DNA from 3 places in the Tepidibacter aestuarii genome. Region 2 is predicted to be linked to each of the others. Evidence: riboswitches for the same ligand, from Rfam matches in the RefSeq annotation. Region 2 holds a riboswitch; each other region holds the start of a gene.
The links. Region 2 has a riboswitch for thiamine pyrophosphate ahead of M2214_RS01755 (thiamine-binding protein). Riboswitches for the same ligand answer to the same signal wherever they lie in the genome.
Positions count from the first base shown of each region.

Region 1: linked by a shared signal. The riboswitch ahead of thiS (sulfur carrier protein ThiS) and the one ahead of M2214_RS01755 (thiamine-binding protein) in region 2 are both predicted to bind thiamine pyrophosphate.
Region 3: linked by a shared signal. The riboswitch ahead of thiD (bifunctional hydroxymethylpyrimidine kinase/phosphomethylpyrimidine kinase) and the one ahead of M2214_RS01755 (thiamine-binding protein) in region 2 are both predicted to bind thiamine pyrophosphate.

Region 1 covers NZ_OW235315.1:631,105-633,378, reverse strand. The annotation lists gene uppS (polyprenyl diphosphate synthase) at 276-923, opposite strand; TPP riboswitch at 1,062-1,169, shown strand; gene thiS (sulfur carrier protein ThiS) at 1,247-1,441, shown strand; gene thiF (sulfur carrier protein ThiS adenylyltransferase ThiF) at 1,444-2,250, shown strand; gene M2214_RS03015 (thiazole synthase) at 2,262-2,274, shown strand, end outside.
Region 2 covers NZ_OW235315.1:356,481-358,754, reverse strand. The annotation lists gene M2214_RS01765 (ABC transporter substrate-binding protein) at 1-277, opposite strand, end outside; gene M2214_RS01760 (ABC transporter permease) at 279-1,052, opposite strand; gene M2214_RS01755 (thiamine-binding protein) at 1,024-1,317, opposite strand; TPP riboswitch at 1,398-1,507, opposite strand; gene M2214_RS01750 (4Fe-4S binding protein) at 1,757-2,274, shown strand, end outside.
Region 3 covers NZ_OW235315.1:549,435-551,708, forward strand. The annotation lists gene M2214_RS02615 (ATP-binding protein) at 1-34, shown strand, start outside; gene M2214_RS02620 (NifB/NifX family molybdenum-iron cluster-binding protein) at 36-392, shown strand; gene M2214_RS02625 (DUF134 domain-containing protein) at 478-915, shown strand; TPP riboswitch at 984-1,087, shown strand; gene thiD (bifunctional hydroxymethylpyrimidine kinase/phosphomethylpyrimidine kinase) at 1,203-2,021, shown strand; gene thiM (hydroxyethylthiazole kinase) at 2,021-2,274, shown strand, end outside.

The sequences.
Region 1 (2,274 bases), 270 kb from region 2:
AACACTCTTACATATTATATCAAATAATTGCATATAAATACACCCAACGACGTTTATTGTGAATTTTTTCATTTTTTTTTATATTCTGATTTTATTCTTTTTTATATGAATACGAATTTTATTTACCATTGAATACCACTATATATCTAAGAAGCACAAAGGGTATCGAAATGATTTTTTCAGTGTTTTTATCAGGTATTTAGCAACTTTAGCTTGAATTTTTAGTCAAAATTAAAAGAAAAAAGTGGTGTACATTTAATCGCACACCACTTTTTTTAGCCTCCAAGAGTTACATCTTGAGTTTCATACCAATTTAGAGCTTCATGTATATGTTGTTCTTTAAAGTCAGGCCAATAATCATCTACCACATAAAAATCGGCATATATCGATTGAACTGGTAAGAATCCACTGAGTCTTCTTCTACCACCCCATCTTATTATAAGATCAAGCCTTGATATATCTTTTGAATTTATATTTTCTATTATTTTATTTCTGTTAGTAGTAGCTTCATCAAATTTCAAATTCCCAAGATCCCAGTTCCATCCATAATTAACTAAGAAATTCACTTTCATACCTGCATTTCCAAAATCTTTTCTTGTAGTATATTCTTTCAACGCATCTGGAAACATAGGTGATTTATGATTCCCTACAACCAATAAAGAAGCATCTTCATTTTCAAGCATTTTTACAGCATCTACACAAGCTTTAGTAAATGTTTTTGTTTGAATAGATGGTCTTTTTGTATTATCCACAGTAAATCCATAATATGTTATCTCTTCTATACCTATCTTTTTACAAGTTCTAAATAATTCAAGACCAGGATTTAGCCCTTCATCATATCCCATTTCCTTACTCATACCATTGTTTTGAGCCCATCTTCTATTACCATCAGGTATTACCCCTATATGTTTTGGAATTCTCATACAAACCCTCCTCCAACCTATTTTTCTGTATTATTCACCTTACATAGGGAATTTATACTTTCATTACCAATTTTAAACTTTTTAAATTATATTGTTGAACAATATTTATTAATGTGTTATTATGAACCTAAATTAAATAGTTTTCGCTAGGGGTGCTGGTAGGCCAGCTGAGATTAAGACCCATAAGTCTTTAACCCTTAACCTGATCTGGATAATGCCAGCGTAGGGAAGTGTATGTGTATATATTTGTATATGTAAATATATAGGTGCAAATCCTTTTCTGGATTTGCACCTTTTTTATTTTTCAGAAAGGAGGTATAAATATGATTGTTAACGGAGAGAAAATGTCTTTCAACCAAGATATAACAGTCAAAGACCTTATTTTAAACTTAAATTTAAAGCCACAAACAATTGTTGTTGAAGTCAATTTAAATATAATACCTAAAGATCAATATGAAAGCACAATTATTCATGAAAATGATAAGGTTGAAATAATCAATTTTGTTGGAGGTGGCTAAGGTTGAAAATATATGTGAATCAGAAAAAATACAATATAGAGCCAAATACAACTGCTTATGAAGTAAGGGATTCTTTTAAAAAAGATGCAGATGTAATTATCCTAAATGGATTTATTATAAATAAAGATACAAAGCTTAATGAATTAGACACTATAACACTTATAAAAAAAGGAGAACAACCATCTAAAGAAGAATTAGAACATCTTTTGGTATCAAGACACACCCCTAATATTCATGAAAAAATAAAAAAATCTACAATAGCAATAGCAGGTCTTGGTGGCCTTGGTTCAAATATAGCTGTATCTTTAGCTAGAATAGGTATTGGAAAGTTACTTTTATTCGATTTCGATGTAGTAGAACCTAGTAATCTAAATAGACAACAATATTTTGTAAAACATATAGGAATGAATAAAACAGATGCAATAAAAGATATTATTTATCAATGTAATCCATTTGTAGATGTTTATACAAAAAATATATTTATAGATAAAAATAATATAAAAGATTTATTCAAAGATGTTGAAATTATAGTTGAAGCATTTGATAATCCAGAATCAAAAGCCATTTTAGTAAACACTGTTCTTTCTGAAATGCCAAACAAAAAGATAGTAGCAGCATCTGGATTAGCAGGATATTTTTCATCAAATTCAATAATCACTCATAAGATAAAAGACAATCTATATATTGTTGGTGATAATAAATCAGAAGCAAAACCAGGATGTGGTCTTATGGCTCCAAGAGTTGGAATTGCCGCTAATCATCAAGCTAATATGGTTCTAAGACTTATTCTAGGTGAACAAGAAACTTAAGGGGGTTTATTATGGATAAATTAA
Region 2 (2,274 bases):
CTTGATAACTTATCCCAAAATCAGCTTGTCCAGCTGCAACTAGTGCTGCTGCTCCACCTTGAGATGGTTGAATTATCTCAACATCTAGTCCTTCTTCTTTAAAGTATCCTTTATCCTTTGCAACGTAAAGTCCTGTATGGTTAGTATTTGGAACCCAATCAAGCACTACTGTAACTTTTTTAAGTTCATTATCTGAAGTTTTCTTATCTGCACATCCTGTTACTGAGATTATAATTAAAGTCATTATGCATATAATTGATATTAATTTTTTAATCATTTTATTTCCTCCTATTATTGTTTTTTTGCCATGGCATTAAAGCCTCCTGAACAACATCTATTACTTTAAACAAAATTATGCTAAGTACAACAATTATAAGAATAACTGCAAACATCTTATCTAAATTATACGAATGCTTAACCCTTAGCATATATACCCCTAAACCATAGCTTCCTCCTAACCATTCTCCAATAACAGCACCCATTATACTGTAGGTTGCAGCTACCTTAATTCCAGAAAAAAAGCTAGTCATAGAAGCTGGAAATTTAGCTATCTTAAATATCTGCATTTTAGATGCTCCCATAGTTTTTAACAGATTTATAATATCCTCATCAACAGATTCAAGCCCATCTAATAAGCTTATAACTATTGGAAAAAAGCAAACTAGAACTACCACTATAACCTTTGGCATAATGCCAAAGCCAAACCATATTACAAAAAGAGGTGCTATAGCAACTATAGGAACAGTTTGAGATACTATAACTAAAGGATACAAAGCTTTTTTTATTATCTTAAAATTATCCATAAGTATAGCTAAAACTAAAGAAAATGCTATAGCTATTATAAATCCTAAAAAAGCTTCATAAAGTGTAGTAACTATATGTACCTTAATACTTGGCATTATATCTATTAAAGCTGATATTACATCTGTTGGAGATGGCAATATATATCTTTGTACTATTCCTTTGTCTACGACAATCTGCCATATAAATAATATACTTATAAAAAATATAGCTGGGATAAATTTATTTTCTGTATTTCCCAATCTTTTCATGCATAGTCACACCTTTTGGCTTATAGTCTATTTTTACAATAGAAGCAACTCTACTAGCTCCTTCTTTTACGCATATCTCTTGAACTTCTTTTACAATATTTAAAAGAGTGTCCAAATCTCCTTCCATAGTAGTCTCCATAGGCCCAACCTCGTATTTTATATTACATGAATCAATGTACTCAATAACCTTATCAACGACATAATAAGTTTGTTCATCTGGTACCTTAGGTATAACTTGAATACTTACATTTGTAACTACTGACATAAAATCATCTCCTTTTATACTTTCCTTCATACATAAAAAAACCTTTACCCACATAGGATAAAGGTTTTATATACAAATAAACTTTACGAATATACATTCCCTACGCTGGCATTATCCATTTCAGGTTATAAGGGTCGAAATAACGCAACTTCCTCTCAGCCAAATTAATTTAGCTCCCCTCATTATTTAATTCATACTCATTTTATATATAAAATCATATTTAGTCAATATTAATATAGCTTTATTCAAAACCAAATCATACCAAATTCATTTAACTATATAAAAGTACAATTTAACTTAATATTAAAGGCTACTCTGTTGTTTAGTTTGTGTTTAATCAGATTAACTTATGCAAAATCATGTGTAACATTTAGAAGAAAACGAACATATTATTTAGTATACCCAGGTATGGTATATCAATAATAAAGGAGATGAGAATATGAATAATCTTTTAAGAGTTTGGAAGAAATACGGATATATTTTATTATTAATTTTTATAGTAGCTGGATTATTTGATAAACGAATTGCGTTAGCTGCAGTAATTTGTATGGTAGGACCTTTAGTCTTTGCCTTTTTTAATAAAGGAAGATTCTGGTGTGGAAATATCTGTCCTAGAGGAAGTTTTTTTGATAATATTATTTCTAAATTCAGTAATAATAAACCTGTGCCTAAACTTTTAAAATCAAATATCTTCAGAGTATTAGTTATTATTTTTCTGTTCTATATGTTTGGGAGTGGAATATATAAAAATTGGGGGAATACTGCAGGTATTGGAATGGTGTTCTATAGAATTATAGTAGTTACTACTTTAGTTGGAATATGTTTATCATTTTTTTATAACTATAGAAGCTGGTGTAATTTCTGCCCTATGGGAAGTATGACTGCATTTATATCTTATTTAAAGAAAGATAAAGAGGTACTTAATGTATCTTCATCCTGTGTTTCTTGTAGATTATG
Region 3 (2,274 bases), 190 kb from region 2:
GTGGGTAAATATTAAAAAATTAGGAGGAATTTAAAATGAAAATAGCAGTTGCCAGTGATAATAAAATGGTTAGTGGACACTTTGGACACTGTGAGGGATTTAGCATATATGAGTCAGAGGATAATAAGATTTTAAAAAGTGAATTTGTTGAAAATCCAGGACATAGACCAGGTTTTTTGCCAGTATTCTTAAAAGAGCTAAAAGTTGATGTTATAATAGCTGGAGGTATGGGAGCTACAGCTCAAGATTTATTTAGAGAAAATAATATAGAGGTTATCGTTGGTGCAAGTGGTCTTGCTGATGAATCAATACAAAATTATATAGATGGGAATTTAAAATCAACTAATAGTGTATGTACAGAACATGAACATGAGGGAAGTTGTAACGGCTAATGCTGTAAAAAAGTCCCTGTATAGTTTGAATAATTAATAGGTAATGATATAATTAAAATATTATACAGTACAGGGAGGTATAGCTATGGCAAGACCTACAAAGGTTAGGACAGTAGAATTTTTTCCGGAAAATAATTATTTTGTTCCAGTTGGAAAACAAAAATGTGATATAGAAGAAGTTGAAGTAAAGATAGAAGAACTTGAAGCTATGAGACTTAAGGACATAGAGGGATTGAATCAAGAAGAATGTGCAAAGAAAATGCAGGTTTCTAGACAGACATTTCAGAATATAATAGACAGTGCTCGTAAAAAGGTAGCTGTATCACTAACTGAGGGAAAAGCTATAAGAATAAGTGGAGGACACTATACTACGAAGCACTGTAGGTTTAAATGTATGGACTGTGGGAATGAGTATAATATAAAATACAGTCAAGATAAAAAATCATGTCCTGATTGTGGATTAAATAAGGTTACTTGTACAAAAAAAGTTGGATTGTGCAAAAAGTTATGTGAAGATAAATAATATATTTGCAAAATATCATATTTGATATATAATTAAATCAAACTTTTACAAAAGTTTAAAATAATTTAATAAGAAGCTAGGGGTGCCTTTTGGCTGAGAGATAGATATTGTCTATTAACTCTTTAAACCTGATTTGGTTAGTACCAACGTAGGGAAGTTATGATTATATGGTTTTAGTATATTCATATTAATTGTATTCGTTATGAATACAATTTTTTTTTGTGAAATTACTGATTTAAATATACAAAAGTTCCCCTAGACTTTTTGAGAATAGGGGGACTTTTTTTATGAATATCAAAAAAGATTATAGAGTACCAGTACTGACAATAGCAGGATCAGACTCATCTGGAGGAGCGGGTATCCAAGCGGATTTAAAAACGTTTAGTGCTCTTAAAACTTTTGGAATGAGTGTTATAACAGCAATTACAGCTCAAAACACTAAAGGTGTATTTGCTGTAGAAGAGATTAGCAAAGAGATAATAAAAAAGCAAATAGAAGTAATATTTGAAGATATTCATCCAAAGGCTTTGAAAATAGGGATGGTTTCAAGCCCTGAGATAATAAAAGAAATAGCAGATACATTGAGCAAATATGATGTTAATAATCTTGTAATAGATCCAGTTATGATTTCAAAGAGTGGATATTCTTTATTAAAACCAGAAGCCAAAAAAAATCTTATAAATTACTTAATACCAATGGCTTATATTATAACTCCTAATACTATGGAAGCTGAGGAGATAACAGGTGTACATATTCAAAACTTAGAAGATATGAAAAAAGCTGCTGAGAAATTATTAGAGCTTGGACCTAAGTATGTATTGGTTAAAGGCGGTCACTTAGATGGTGATGCTGTTGATTTATTAATGGGTGATGGTGTATGTGAATTGTTTGAATCTAAAAGACTTGATAGAAAAAATACTCATGGAACAGGATGTACATTATCATCAGCTATAGTCACTCAATTAGCACATGGATATGATATAAAACAAGCAGTTAGAAACAGTAAGGAGTACATAACAAATGCGATAGAAAATAGCTTTGATATAGGCCATGGGGTAGGTCCTGTTCATCACTTTTATGAATTTGACAAAGGAGGAAATCAATAGTGTATAAATTAATAAACAAGGTAAAGGAAGTATCGCCATTAGTAGTTCACTATACTAATGAAGTTACTATAAATGATTGCGCAAATATGACTTTGGCAATAGGGGCGAGTCCTTTAATGAGCTATTCATATGAAGAATTAGAAGACGTAATAAATATTGCAAGTTCAGTTGTTATAAACATAGGAACTATGAATACTTCTCACTTAGATTTATTTGTAAAAGCATCAAAATATGCAAATAAAATTGGAAAAAA